DNA from 2 places in the Priestia sp. FSL W8-0524 genome. Region 1 is predicted to be linked to the other one. Evidence: riboswitches for the same ligand, from Rfam matches in the RefSeq annotation. Region 1 holds a riboswitch; the other holds the start of a gene.
What was found. A riboswitch is a leader RNA that binds a small molecule or an ion and turns the genes downstream of it on or off. The one in region 1 is predicted to bind cyclic di-AMP.
Positions count from the first base shown of each region.

Region 2: it holds a riboswitch for cyclic di-AMP, as region 1 does, so the genes downstream of both, NST66_RS18725 (potassium channel family protein) here and NST66_RS19730 (APC family permease) in region 1, are expected to answer to the same signal.

Region 1 is NZ_JBBOUG010000001.1:3,756,098-3,763,844, reverse strand. It holds gene glnA (type I glutamate--ammonia ligase) at 1-1,135, shown strand, start outside; gene NST66_RS19735 (N-acetylmuramoyl-L-alanine amidase) at 2,052-3,134, shown strand; cyclic di-AMP (ydaO/yuaA leader) riboswitch at 3,326-3,467, shown strand; gene NST66_RS19730 (APC family permease) at 3,630-5,456, shown strand; gene NST66_RS19725 (cation diffusion facilitator family transporter) at 5,566-6,543, shown strand; gene NST66_RS19720 (glycosyltransferase family 2 protein) at 6,583-7,560, opposite strand; gene NST66_RS19715 (GtrA family protein) at 7,557-7,747, opposite strand, start outside.
Region 2 is NZ_JBBOUG010000001.1:3,561,405-3,569,151, forward strand. It holds gene NST66_RS18720 (TrkH family potassium uptake protein) at 1-1,262, opposite strand, end outside; gene NST66_RS18725 (potassium channel family protein) at 1,266-1,925, opposite strand; cyclic di-AMP (ydaO/yuaA leader) riboswitch at 2,050-2,194, opposite strand; gene NST66_RS18730 (hypothetical protein) at 2,310-2,768, opposite strand; gene NST66_RS18735 (Lrp/AsnC family transcriptional regulator) at 2,889-3,344, shown strand; gene NST66_RS18740 (peptidyl-prolyl cis-trans isomerase) at 3,633-4,535, opposite strand; gene NST66_RS18745 (S1C family serine protease) at 4,532-5,806, opposite strand; gene NST66_RS18750 (response regulator transcription factor) at 6,029-6,700, shown strand; gene NST66_RS18755 (sensor histidine kinase) at 6,697-7,747, shown strand, end outside.

The DNA.
Region 1 (7,747 bases):
TATGTACCTATTCCCGGATATTGATACATTTGTTATTTTTCCTTGGACATCTGAAAAAGGTAAAGTAGCACGTTTTATTTGTGACATCTACAATGCAGATAGAACTCCGTTTGATGGCGATCCACGTAATAACTTAAAACGTGTGTTAAAAGAGATGGAAGAGTTAGGATTTACTGATTTTAACCTTGGACCTGAGCCAGAGTTCTTCTTATTCAAATTAGACGAAAAAGGCGAACCTACATTAGAATTAAATGATAAAGGTGGCTACTTCGACTTAGCGCCAACTGACCTTGGTGAAAACTGCCGTCGTGACATCGTATTAGAGCTTGAAGAAATGGGCTTTGAAATTGAAGCATCTCACCATGAGGTAGCTCCTGGACAACACGAGATCGACTTCAAATATGCTGCTGCATTAAAAGCTTGTGATGATATCCAAACGTTCAAACTTGTTGTAAAAACAATTGCACGTAAACATGGCTTACATGCTACATTTATGCCAAAACCATTATTTGGTGTGAACGGTTCAGGTATGCACTGTAACGTTTCATTATTCAAAGATGGCCAAAACGCATTTTATGATGAGAACGGTAATCTAGAGCTAAGTGATACTGCTCGTCAATTTATCGCAGGTATCATCAAGCACGCACACAGCTTTACAGCAGTAACAAATCCTACTGTAAACTCTTATAAGCGTCTAGTACCTGGATATGAGGCTCCTTGTTATGTTGCATGGTCTGCTCGCAACCGTAGCCCATTAATCCGTATCCCAGCTTCTCGCGGCGTAGGAACTCGTGTTGAAGTACGTAGCGTAGACCCGGCTGCTAACCCATATTTAGCAATGGCTGTTCTATTAAAAGCTGGTTTAGATGGAATCAAGAACAATCTTGAAGCTCCAAAACCTATCGATCGTAATATCTATGTAATGACAAAAGAAGAGCGTGTTGAAGAAGGTATCGTAGATTTACCTGCAACATTAGCTCAAGCTTTAGATAGCTTCCAATCAAATGAAGTTATGGTTTCTGCATTAGGTGAACACTTAGCAGAGCACTTCGTTGAAGCGAAAGAAATCGAGTGGGATATGTTCCGTACACAAGTTCATCCTTGGGAACGTGACCAATACATGAGCCAATATTAATTTTTAAAAGTCGGAGAGATCGTTTGTACGTTCTCTCCGACTTTTTTGTTTTTCACAATGAATAAATAACATTCTGCATACGTAAATTGAATAATATAGCTTGTTTATAAAAAAGCTGCCTGTCGTATAATTTACAGGGAGCTTTTTTATTGTTTTGTTACATACAAGAAAGAATTTGTTTACATGAATCAAAAAGGATGAGCTTTTTGTCTCATTGAATCTATAAGTAAAAGTAGTGTATAACAGATAGTGAGATTGTTTATGTGTTCACTCTGCACTGTATTTCAGTATAACTTCAGAGAGTTTTCAGCCAATCATAGTATCGTTAGAAAATACTGTTGGAGAGGAATGTAATGAAAATGAAAGAAGGAAATTTCTTTAAAGGTTTAGTGATAGGGATATTGATAAGCATTCCAATTTGGATTATTCTCATTGTTGTAGGCGTTCTGCTTTTTAAATAGGTCCTAATGTTATAAATAATAGACCCTCCTGATCTATACTTTAATCAACCAGAATAGAATTTGGACCAAAAGTATGTTAGGGGGAGGGAACCGCACGATGAATTGTGCGGATTTTTTTATTGGTAGGGTAAACGTAGATTTCATCTATTTAGTTGCTTCTAGCAGTTGATTGGAGAGACTCCTGCGGGAAAAGCGGAATAGGTGAGACCCCGCAGGAGCGCACGCGACGAGGAGGCTCACCAGCCCCCCCGCGGAAAGCGAAGCCTTGCACGGAATTCAACAGCGATGTAACAAGCCATCCATACTAGCGCATTTATCCCATTTGTTCGTTTTTAGGTTGAAGTGATTTCGTTATGTCTCAATCTCCTTTTTTAGTAATTTTTCACTAAGTAGGCTAGTATACGTAGCACTTTTTTCCCTCATGCATATGTTAACAATAAGGAGGGACAAGTAATATGAAAAAAATCTATCTTGATGCAGGACATGGTGGGGCAGATGCAGGAGCAGTTGGAGCAAGCGGACTATATGAAAAAAACTTAGTGTTAAAAATTCAACAATATTTAATAAGCTATTTAAATAGCACCTACAGTGACTTTACGATTAAAACCACCCGTACCACAGATACTTTTTTATCGTTATCTCAGCGAGCTTCTCAAGCTAACTCGTGGGGAGCAGATGCATTTATGTCTATTCACGTAAATGCCGGTGGAGGAACAGGATACGAAGATTATGTTTATAGAAGCGCCAGCAATGCCAGTAAAACGTTTCAATCAATTGTCCACGGCCAAGTACAGCCAGCGCTGCTGTCGTATAATCATCCGAATCGCGGTCGAAAATCAGCTAATTATGCGGTGCTTCGCTTAACAAATATGCCTGCAGTACTAACTGAAATAGCTTTTATTGATAGGAGCGCCGATGCAGCACTTCTTCAAAATGAAGCTTTTTTAAAAAGCATGGGTGAATCGTATGCAAAAGGAATTGCCGTATATTTAAATTTACCTCGTCGTGCAGTTCCAAATCCATCGCCATCTCCATCTCCAACACCGACACCGACACCGACACCAAATCCATCACCTTCTGAACCAGGTGAAAAAACGTATACAATTAAGCAAGGAGATACGCTGTACAGTATTGCACAGAAGTACGGAATAACAGTACAAGCGCTTCAAGAAGCGAATACAGGGCTTTCTGATCCTTTAACACTACAGGTTGGAAAAACAATTGTTATTCCTTCAGGAACTTCACCAACACCTACTCCAACACCTACTCCAACACCTACTCCAACACCACCTTCTGAACAATATCCACTTCCCAATGGAATTTTAAAACAAGGCGATTCTGGAGAAGCAGTGAAACAGCTTCAAAGAGCATTAAACGCGGTTAATTTTAAAGTAGGGTCAGTAGACGGAATATATGGAGTACAAACGAAAGATGCAGTCAGACGTTTTCAGCTTGTGTATCTTCCTTATGATGTAGATGGCATTTATGGTCCTCAAACGAAAAACAAGCTAGCAGCCGTTTTAAAAGCAAAAAGTTAAAGAAAGCAGGTCTTCTGTAAGCAGGCAGAAGGCCTTTTGTTTTCCCCTTAAAAGCGCCTTAAGTACTATTTTATCGTTTACGTAAAATAATGCTTTACAAACCATTTGTACGGGAGTATATTATCTAAGAACAAAGGATAGTTATGAAAGAAACTTGTTATCAATCATACCCTTTAACCGAAAATTATATTGACCTGTTATCGCTTAATTCGTCAGAAGTGGGGGACCCAAATTTGTGCATTGTCACTTGGGGTGAATCCTTTTTTAAAAGGTAGGGCTACTCTCATAGCCCGAATCCGACAGCTAACCCCATAAGCGTTTTGGAGAGGAGGTTTAAGCTGTGTAAAAACGCTGAGAACCCTTAGTGTTTTTTTTGTGCGCTTTTTTAACATAAAAAGGTATTTTTTAGGGATAATATCACTTATTCATGAACTTGTAACGGAGCTTAGCAACGAACAGTGAATAGTAGCTAAGCAATCATCGGAGGGAAATTACGTGAACTATTCAGTTCTCAAGAGATTATTGATTGGAAAGCCGCTCAAAACAAAAGAGTTAGGCGATCAAAAGCTTAGTAAGCTTAAAGCGCTGGCTATTTTATCATCAGATGCCTTATCTTCAGTGGCTTATGGAACAGAACAGATTTTGATTGTCCTTGCAACAGTGGGCGTGCTTGCCTATTGGTATTCGATTCCAATTGCGATTGGGGTATTGGTGCTGCTGACGGCTTTAATTCTTTCATATCGTCAAATTATTTATGCGTATCCGCAAGGCGGAGGAGCTTATATTGTTTCGAAAACCAATTTAGGAGAAAATCCTGGACTTATCGCTGGGGGATCACTGTTAGTAGATTATATTTTAACAGTTGCCGTGAGTGTTTCAGCAGGAACCGATGCTTTAACTTCGGCTTTTCCAACGCTGCATCACTATAACGTAGTAATTGCGTGTTTGCTGGTGATTTTTATTACGGTTTTAAATTTACGAGGTGTAACAGAATCCGCTTCTGTCTTAGCTTATCCGGTTTATTTATTTGTGATTGCTCTTATTTTGTTAATAGCGGTGGGCTTCTTCAAAATAGTGACAGGTCAAGTTTCACCTGAGCTTCATACATCTCTCGGTACCGTGGTGCCAGGTATTAGTTTGTTTTTATTATTAAAAGCTTTTTCATCAGGCTGTTCGGCATTGACTGGTGTAGAAGCTATTTCGAATGCAGTGCCTAACTTTAAAGATCCAGGTGCAAAAAATGCTGTTCATACATTAATGCTGATGGGCGGTATTTTAGCCGTTTTATTTTCTGGCATCACGTTTTTAGCTTATTGGCTTGGCATTTCTCCAAAAGCAGATGAAACGGTTGTATCACAAATTGCATCGAGTGTATTTGGACGAAATGGGTTTTATTATTTTATTCAAGGCACCACAGCTCTGATTTTAGTGCTAGCAGCGAATACGGGTTTTTCAGCTTTCCCTTTGCTTGCCGTAAACTTATCGTCTGATAAATACATGCCAAGAATGTTTCAAATTCGCGGCGATCGACTAGGCTATTCAAATGGAATTGTGACCCTTGGAATTGCTTCTATTGTCTTACTTGTCGCCTTTAAAGGAGCGACGGAACAATTAATTCCTCTTTATGCAGTTGGAGTGTTCATTCCATTTACGCTTTCTCAAACAGGCATGATTGTCAAATGGCTTAGAGAAAAGCCGGCCGGCTGGCAAGGAAAGCTAACCATTAACTTAATTGGTGCCCTCATTACCTTAACGGTGCTAATCATTTTGTTTACAACGAAGTTTTCACAAGTATGGTCCGTGCTCGTTTTCTTACCGGTTATCGTTTATATTTTTCATCGCATTCATACGCATTATGAAGCGGTAGGAGAGCAGCTTCGTATTAAGCAAGGAGAAAAGATTGGAAAGCTTGAAGGAAGTGTGGTCATTGTTCCTGTAGCAGGAATGACAAAGGTAGTAGAAAATTCATTGAACTATGCAAGAACGATTGGTGATACCGTTATTGCGGTGCACGTTGCTTTTGACCGAGAAAGCGAAAAGAGAATGGAAGAGAAGTGGGAAAAGTGGCAGCCTGATATTCGTATTGTTACGTTTCACTCTCAATACCGCAGTCTTGTGCGTCCGCTGTTTCGATTCATCGATATGGCTGAAGAAAAAGCCCGGGAAAATAATATGGCTATTACGGTTGTTATTCCGCAGTTCATCACGAAAAAAAGCTGGCAAAACATCCTTCATAATCAGTCCAGTCTGCTGTTAAAAGCACATTTGCTTTACCGTAAAAACGTAATCGTTACAACGGTACCTTATCGTTTTAAAAAATAATGAAACATGACTAAAAACCTCCAACTTATATGTTGGAGGTTTTTAATTTTTAAATTCACATACACTAACCATAATTGAATCTCATCAAAGGCACAAACGGAGGGATTGCATGAGTGAATTAATTAAGTTATTGCGAAAAGGAAATAAATCGGCCATGATGGCCGCTATAGTTAATACCATTATATCCATTATTAAAGGGATTGCTTTTGCTTTAACGGGAAATGTAGCGATGTTTGCTGAAACGATGCACAGCTTAGGAGACGCAGCAAATCAGTTCTTTGTTTTTATAGGTTCAGCATTAAGCAAAAAAGCTCCGACCAAACGATTTCCAAACGGATTTGGACGATTGGTTAATCTCGTTTTATTAGGAGCGGTTCTTGTAGTAGGAATTATGGCATTTGAAACGATTAAAGAAGGGTATCATCATATTCTTCATCCGACGAAGTCTTCAGGCTTTATCTTAAATATTGCAGTACTTGGCATCTCGGTATTACTTGAGATGTTTGTCCTCTTTAAGGCAATGAAAGAAATTTTGCACGATGTCGGAATGAATACTGCAGAGGTCAATGTTTTTACGCAAAGCTTTGTTCATCTAAAGAAAGCAAAGCCAGCAACTAAGCTTGTTTTTATGGAAGATCTGGTAGCCACTGGAGGAGGCGTATTGGCTTTAATTGCCGTTTTTATTTCGCGGTTTACGCCTTTTCATCAAGCTGAAGGAATTGCTTCTATGCTAATTGGTCTTATGATGTTTTTTGTAGTAGGACGAGTATTTTTAGATAACGCTGCTGGAGCGCTTGGTGAAGCAGATAAAGAAATGGAAATGAAAATTGGCGCCATTGTTATGCAAGATGTACAAGTGCGTGATATTCAAACGTTAATGGTGATGAAAGAAGGAGAAGAGCTTCACGTTGAATTAAAAGTAGAAATTGATCCTTCTTTAACAGTAGCAGAAGCGGATGATATTAAAGATCGTCTCGAAAATCGTATTTTACAGGAAAAAGGAATAACGGATGTCATTATTGAATTTGATGAAGATGATGGAATTCCTGACTGGGTGACAAGCGATTTACAGCTTCAAAAAGAATAAAAAACAAGGAAGAAAACAACTGTTTTCTTCCTTGTTTTTTTAGCTATATACTTTTTCACGCACGTTTTGAGAATCTGTTGAAGCCGCAGAAAAGTTAATAGTTTCACGTACAACGTAAATAGGTCTATTTTTACTTTCATCGTAAATTCTTGCGATGTATTGTCCCACTAGACCTAAACCAAGTAGCTGAATACCGCTAAAGAAAGTGATAGCTACCATAATCGAAGTCCAGCCAGGCTGAATATTTTCACCTATCAGCCAAACAACAATCGAATAACTTAAAACGAGAAGTGATACAAAAACTGATAACAAGCCAATAACCATTACTAAACGTAAAGGTTTCGTTGAAAAACCAATAATTCCATCTGAAGCAAACTTGATCATCTTTTTTAAAGGATATTTTGTTTCACCAGCAAAACGCTCATCGCGCTCATATTCTACATATGTTTGCCTGAAGCCGATCCAAGACATCATTCCTCTTACGAAACGATTGCGTTCAGTCATTTTTTTGAATACGTCCGCAACTTTTCGGTCGATAATACGAAAATCTCCCGTGTCTTTTGGGATTTCAATATCGGACATATAATTTAAAAAGCGATAAAAATACTTAGCCGTTGTCAATTTAAAAAAGGTCTCTCCGCTTCGCTTCTTGCGCTTTGCGTATACAATTTCATAGCCTTGCTGCCATTTAGCAATTAATTCAGGAATCATTTCAGGCGGATCCTGTAAGTCAGCATCAATAATTACGATAGCATCACCTTGAGCATAGTCAATACCTGCTGTGACGGCAGTTTGGTGCCCGAAATTACGGGCAAAATCAATAATTTTTACGTTAGAATCCATAGCTGCTACGTCCTTTAAGATTTCAATTGTTCGGTCTGTACTGCCGTCATTGACGAAAATGAATTCATAGTTAATGTGATTTTCATGCATGACGGAAAGCAAGCGATTATAGCATTCATTAGCTACTTCTTCTTCAAAATACATAGGTACCACGATTGAAATTAGTTCTTTCATGCTTTACCTCCTATCGAGTGATTGTTTGTGTGCTTAAACGTCCATATTTTATTAAGAAAAAAATTAAAAAACATTCCTATACAAGTAGACAACAGTTGTCCAATTATCGGATTAGCAGGTGTATAGTGTACAAGAAGGAATAAGCAAGATGTATTAATTGCTAAAGTAATAAGGTTTACGATGAAAA
Region 2 (7,747 bases), 190 kb from region 1:
AATGAAAACGCAAGCGTTAATGGCCCCACTTTTCCTAAAAACATGATAAAGATAATAATCACGCGTCCAAAGTACGAAAGTTCAGGAGTCGCTCCCATCGATAAACCTACTGTTCCAAACGCAGAAACAACTTCAAACATAATTTTTACAAACGGCAGGTTTTCCGAAATATTTAACAGGAAGATGGCCCCAAACACAAACATAATTGAAATCATCGTAATGGCTAGTGCCTTAAAAACATGAAGAGGAAGAAGTCGTCTCTTTAGCAGCACAATATCTTCCCTGCTTCGTAAAAATGCCCATACAGAAAAGACAATCACCACAAACGTCGTGAGTTTGATACCCCCTCCTGTTGACGCACTCCCTGCACCAATGAACATCAATAAAACCATTAAAAACACCGTTGCGTCATGCAAATGAGCTAAATCAATTGTATTAAAGCCAGCGGTTCTTGTTGTTACCGCTTGAAAATAAGAAGCCCATACTTTGTCTCCTAATGATAAATTTCCGAGCGTATGCGAATTGCCGTACTCTAAGAAAAAAATAAAAAGCATGGCAATCACGTTAATGGCGAACGTGCTGATAATCATAATTTTTGAATGCAGCGTTAGTTTTTTATACGATTTTTTCACCCACATATCAGCAAGGACGGTAAACCCTAACCCACCAATAATAAAGAGAAAAGAAATCGTGATGTTAATAATAGGATCTCCTACATACTGAACTAAGTTATCAGACAGCAGTCCGAACCCTGCGTTATTAAAAGCCGAAATCGAATGAAACAAGCTAAAGAACAGCCCCTTAGACCATCCGAATTCCGGAACCCAGCGTATCGCTAAAAAGAGCAGTGCAACAAACTCAATTAAAAATGAAAAGATGAACAACCTTTTAACTAGCAGCACAACTCCACCGACGCTCGTCTGATTTAATGCCTGCTGAACGAGCATACGCTCTTTAAATCCAATTTTTTTACCTAGCATCATAAAAATCAGCACGGCAAATGACATAATGCCGAGACCGCCTATTTGAATTAACAGCATAATAATCGTTTGACCGATGACGGTAAAACGCGTACCTGTATCTACGACGGCTAAGCCGGTCACTGTCATAGCGGAAGTAGATGTAAAAAGGGCGTCTACCCACCGGATTGGCTCAGTAGTAGAAAAAGGCATCATCAATAGAAGAGCACCAATAATAATTCCTCCGCCAAAAATGGAGACAAGCAGCTGCGGAGGAGTGAGTTTAATGATTTGTTTTTTCATGAGTTAAACTCCTTCTTCTTCAAAACGGTTCAAATCGCGATTATGTCCGATAACAATCAGCATATCTCCTTGTTCAATTATTTCATGCGCGGTAGGCGAAATCACCATTTCCCCGTCTTTTCGCTGAAAGCCGATAATATTGCAGCCGTACTTGGCACGAATGTTCAAATCAAACAGCGTTTTATTATGAAGCTTTTTAGAAGCGACAATTTCGACAATACTATAATCCTTTGACAGTTCAATGTAATCAATGATCTTTTCTGACACCACGTGATGAGCAATCCGCTTCGCAATATCGCGCTCAGGATGAATGACTTTGTCCGCTCCTATTTTCTCCAGCACTTTTTGATGATACATATTCACCGCTTTTACCCATACTTGCTTAACGCCCATATCTTTTAAAAGCATCGTTGCAAGCACGCTTGCTTCAATATCGTCTCCAAACGAAATAAGAGCATGATCAACGTTACGAATGCCTAGCCCTTTTAAGCTAGCTTCATCAATTGCGTTCGCTTGCACGACATATGTAGCTGAGTTGCTATATTTCTTTACTACCTCCTGATTGCGGTCAATAGCGAGCACATCCACATCCAAATTAGCAAACTCTTCAACCAAACTGCCTCCAAAACGACCTAATCCCAATACAGCAAACTGTTTTTTCATAATGTATTTATTCCTTTCTTCAACTGCTGTGTGTTCTCTTAGCTTATACTTTTTCTAAAAAATTACATGTTTTTCTTAAAAAAAGCGCAAAAAAACACAGGAAGGCTCCTGTGTTTTTTCACACTCTTCCCCCTCAAAACGCTTGCGAAGTTAGCTGTCGGGTTCGGGTTTTAAGAGTAACCCTACCTTTTTAAGGATTCACCCCGGAGCACAATATGTGCGTAAATAATGGGTCCTCCGCTCCGTAATGGATTAAGCGATTTTTATTCAAATATCTATGATCTATTTTTTAGAATAATCGATTCGATTCATGATACGTTTCACTTCACGAAAGCTATCTTACTCCTGTGGATTTTGTCTGTCAAGATATTTTTAGGGAAGACATCACTTGCGCTGCAAACTGCAAAAATCATATAAATCTAAACCGACAATCAGTTTGTGAAATTGATCAAACAAATTAATAACGGCCAAAAGCTCTAATAGCTGCGTATCACTGTAAAATTTCTTTAATTGATCCATATCAGCATCCGTCAAATCCCTTGGACGCACTCGGTATACATCTATAAATCGAAACAGCAGTCGATCTTTTTCTTCCAGCTCTTTTTCTCTTAACACTTTTTGATTAAGCGTCTTATCGCCTACATATGACATGCTCATACACGTCTCACAGCCGTTAACACCTGCTAGATAAAGCCTGATTTTTTCCTTAGTCTCTCTTTTTACTATATCACTGTTCCAAAGCTTGTCGTATAGCTCATCATACAACCTTTTTACATCTGGAATTAAATTCAGTGCTTTTTCAAAATTTGTTCCCTCTTCGTTTGTTAACAAAACTCTTGCCATTTTTTACTCACTCCTTTTTAATTATTATAGTAAGAAAAATGGAGATTTCAGATAACAAATAAAACATATTATCTGCTGTTACTAATCAAATGAAACATTAATATGAAAGAAGGTTTTCAATTGAAAATTGATGAAATTGATTTATCGATTTTGCAGGCACTGCAGCAAAACAGCCGTCTTTCCTTAAGAGAGCTAGGAAAACAAATTAACCTGTCTCCTCCTTCAGTGGCAGAGCGAGTAAGACAGCTAGAGAGCTTTGGTATTATAAAAGGATATACAATCGATATTGATTATGAAAAGCTGCAGTTGCCCGTCTCGTGTTTTATTGAAGTAACCATGAAAAACGGAGAGCACGAGCGTTTTAAAAGATTTATTTCTCAGTATCCCTATGCTTTATTCTGTGAACGCATCGCCGGACAGGCTTGCTTCATTACAAAGCTTCAGCTTCCTCACCTGCACGTACTCGAGCAATTTATTAACGAAATTACACCTTATGCCAAAACGATTTCACACATCGCCCTTTCTCACGTGGAGATGTCTTCTGCATTATTGAGTCATTTAAAAGATGAAAAGTGATTAAAACATACGTTCACCGTACTAACGAAAAGATCCGAACGATTCATCGTTCGGATCTTCTTTCCACTAAACTACTTCTGTCCTAGCCTCTTTTGTTCGTCCAAAAGCATAAAAAATAACCCTCCAAAGCTGGAGGGTATAAATTTTCCGAATAATGAAAGTTTTACAACTTCATTCTATCAGGTACCGACATTTCTGTCTACTTAAAAATGTAAAAGAGCTCTCTATTAATAGAAAGCTCTTTTACCTGCTTGTTTTTTGAAAACAATCAATCTATATAAAAGGGAACTACCTAAGGTTGAAAGTCACGTGAAACCTTGGCAGTTGATCCTGGATATACCGGTTGATATGATTCAAAACAAGTTCTTTCATCATTTCTTCTTTGACTTCTGATTCCGTTTTTTTATCTTTTTGTTTTAAAATAAGAATATAATAGACTTTACCCATTTTAATGGGCTTACTACACTCTCCGATGTGCTGTTTTTTTAAAACATCTATAAAAGAGGGAGATAGATTCGAAAGCTTTAGATTATCATCATTCTCTATTTTGCTGATGGTCTGGACATCAGCATATTTTTTTTGAACGTCTTGAAGCGATGTTCCTTTTTGCAGCTCAGCCGCAACGGTCTCGGCATCATGTAAAGTTGTAAAAGTTAGCTGCGAAAAAGATACGCGCGTTACATCATTCTCAATACGTGTATAGTAAGCGTCTAGTTCATCAGACGTAATTTGTTTACGGAAATATTCTTCTAATTTAAACTGATTTATTAGCTGTTTAGTTACATCGCTAGAACGAATGTGCAAGACTTCATAGCCTTGTTTTCTTGTATCTTCGTCATATGAACGTTTGATTTGTTTCCACATATCCTCGACTTTTTTCTGTACCCTGTCACTTGTCTTTAGATGCGAAATTAAGATTTTTTGCATGACAAGCTGCCGCAACAACTCTTTGCGGTAGCTTGTATCATTTAGCGGAGCATCGGGATTTAAGAACCCTTCAACTGCTAAAAAACGATTGAATTCAGCTCCTGTCACCTTTCCTCCTTCATACGCTGCCACTTCTTTAGCAGAAGATAGCTGACTAATTTCTACAGAAGGAAACATCGTGTTTGAATGCTTCCCTCCGCAGCCTGTTAAAAATCCGAACGCTGTTAATACTGCTAGCAGCAGCTTTAACGGTGCTGAACTCATCCATTGTTATCCTGCTGCTCTGAAAGCTTCAGAGAAATAGTTTGTTTTTTTCCATTTCGGTACACGTCTAATTTTACCGTATCTCCTACTTTGCGTTTTGTGTATAGATATTGACGTAAATCACTGGATGTTTTGACTTCATTTCCATCGATGGCAACAATCACGTCTTTTGATTGTAAACCAGCATCAGAAGCAGAAGAGAATGGTTCAACCGTCGTTACGACAACTCCTTCAGACGTATCGCTTGTTAGGCCTAGCTGATCTTGTTTTGTTGCAGCTGAAAGCTGACCTACATCTTGAAGACCTACCCCCATATATGGACGCGTTATTTTTCCGTTTTTCATCAGCTGTTCAATTGTTGGCTGCACTTCATCACTTGGAAGAGCAAAGCCGATTCCTTCTACATTGTCTTCTGAAATTTTCATACTGTTGATACCAACTACTTCACCGGAAGAATTGATCAAGGCACCGCCGCTGTTTCCTGGATTAATCGCCGCATCCGTTTGAATTGCATCTACGTTCCAATTCTCTGAAATAGGGACAGAGCGTTTTGCTGCGCTCACGATACCTTGTGTGACCGTACGAGAAAATTGTTCACCAAGAGGGTTTCCGATTGCAAGAACCGTTTCACCCGCCACTAAATCTGATGATTTTCCGAACTTCGCCACTTGTTCAACATTTTTGTCGGACATTTCAAGCACCGCTAAATCCGTTAGCGCGTCAGCTCCGACAATTTTAGCTTTTTCTTTTTGTCCGTTTGAAAGTGACACTTCTACTTCGCTTGCGCCGTCAATAACGTGGTTATTAGTCACAACGTAGGCTTTTCCATTTTCTTTTTTGAAAATAACACCGGAACCCGTTCCTGCTTCTTGCGTTTGGGTATCTCCAGAAAATGGATTTGTTTGCTGTTGAATATTGTTCACGCCTACAACAGCAGCTGATACTTTATTTACAACTGAAACAAGATCTGACTGATTCACGGTTGTGCTTACTGTTCGAGGCGTTGTGCTCGTTGTTGTTGCCGTTTGAGTCTGCGTTGTTTGATTCGCTGTTTGCGTATCCGCTGAATCCATTAACCCTAGCTGCGGAGCGCCGTATAGCACAATTCCTCCCCCTAGCACTGCTCCCGCGATGGAAGATGCGATCACTGGAAATAAGCGTCTTTTTGGAGGCTGTGATGATGACGCAGGCTGATACTGATCATAGCGCCGCTGGCGGTTTTCATATTCTTCTTTTCGTTCTTCCTCTCTTTCATAATCACGTGGATCCATGAAAATCACTCCTTTTAACGTAGCAAATTTTATGTTATCTATACTATAAAATAAAAGTTTGGGATAAGTATCAAAACAATATGTGAAATTGTGAAAAATTTCTTTATAACAGCAAACACGTAGTATAATAGCGGGTACATAAACCTTTAAAAAAACGCGCATAGATGGCGCAATATGCTTTATTTACCTTAATTTTCATATATTCAGAGGAAGGTGTCAAATTTGAGCTTTACACTATATTTAGTAGAGGATGAACAAAATTTAAACGAAGTTTTAACCCTTTACCTTCAAAAAGAAGGCTGGGACGTTCGCTCATTTTTTAACGGCACGGACGCAAAAGAAATGATTGCAACTCCTCCGCACCTGTGGATTTTAGATATTATGCTGCCTGATATTGACGGGTATCAGCTCATTCGCGAAATCAAGCAGCAAACGCCACATGTGCCTGTTATTTTCATTTCAGCACGCGATGCCGATATTGACCGGGTTCTTGGACTTGAAATGGGCAGCGACGACTATTTATCAAAGCCTTTTTTGCCTCGTGAACTAGTTATTCGAGCAAACAAACTGCTAAACCTCGTATATGGTTCCAATCAAAAGAAAACCGATACCATTACGCTGACCCCTTATGAAATCGATTTACATACGCGTACAGTCAGTGAAAATGGAAAGCCGATTGATTTGACGTCTAAAGAATTTGATTTTCTTGTCACTATCTCAAAAGACCTTGGACAGGCTTTTTCAAGGGAGCAGCTGTTGAATCTCATTTGGGGAGAAGATTATTTCGGCACAGACCGAGTGGTGGATGATTTAGTGAGGCGCGTGCGTAAAAAAATGCCGCAAGCACGAATTGAAACGATTTACGGATACGGATACCGGATGATGAAAGCATGAAAAACAAGTCGCTTGCATTTCAAATTTGGCTCGTCATCTCGGGTATTTTACTGCTCATTTCAATTTTGCTCGCTATTTTATTCCCAACGACGCTTAGGCAGTTCTTCACGAATGAAATTTATACCACTATTGAAAATGAACAGCATATTTTAAAAGAATACGGCCTGCCAAGCCGCTCAGGTGAATACTACTTTAGCAATGAAGACAGTGAACCAACGCTTGGCAATCGAACCGTGGATCATATTTTATTGCCTGAACATGCGGATATCTCTTATTTTTCATCACGGGTGTTGCCTCAAGACTTTTTGAGAAAAGCACAGGAAGATGCAATCAGTCAGCGGAAAATCGTCGCTCGCTATGAAAAAGATCTCGGCAACCGGACGCTTTTTTATGTGATTCGAAAAGTAAGCGTAAACGGACAGCCTGCTTTTTTACTTTCATTTTCGTGGGATACGTATCGCAACGCGCTCACTTCTACTCTTTTTAAACAGCTGCTTCTTGTCATTTCAATTGTATTTCTATTCAGCTGGCTTCCATCTATTTGGCTATCAAGATACTTAAGCAAGCCGCTTGTATCGCTTGAAAAAGATGTAAAAAAAATCGCCGAACAAAATTGGCATGAACCTGTTACAGTCAACCGTTCCGATGAAATCGGCAAGCTAGGCGCGTCCATCGAGCAAATGCGCAAAAGGCTCGTATCTAAAGATGAAGCACAGCAAACGCTGCTTCAAAATATTTCACATGATTTAAAAACACCGGTAATGGTTATTCAAAGCTACGCTCAGTCGATTCAAGACGGCATTTATCCAAAAGGTGATTTATCCCAAACGGTAAAAGTCATTGAAGATGAATCCAAAAATCTTGAGAAAAAAATCCGCGATTTGCTTTACTTGACCAAGCTTGACTATATGTCCACTCACCAGCTTGCACAAGACGACTTTGATTTTACTGCACTTCTTCATGAAGTAGTGGATCGCTTGCGGTGGAGGCGCCCTGAAATACAGTGGGAATTTGACGACGTAAATGCAACGATTAAAGGAGACAAAG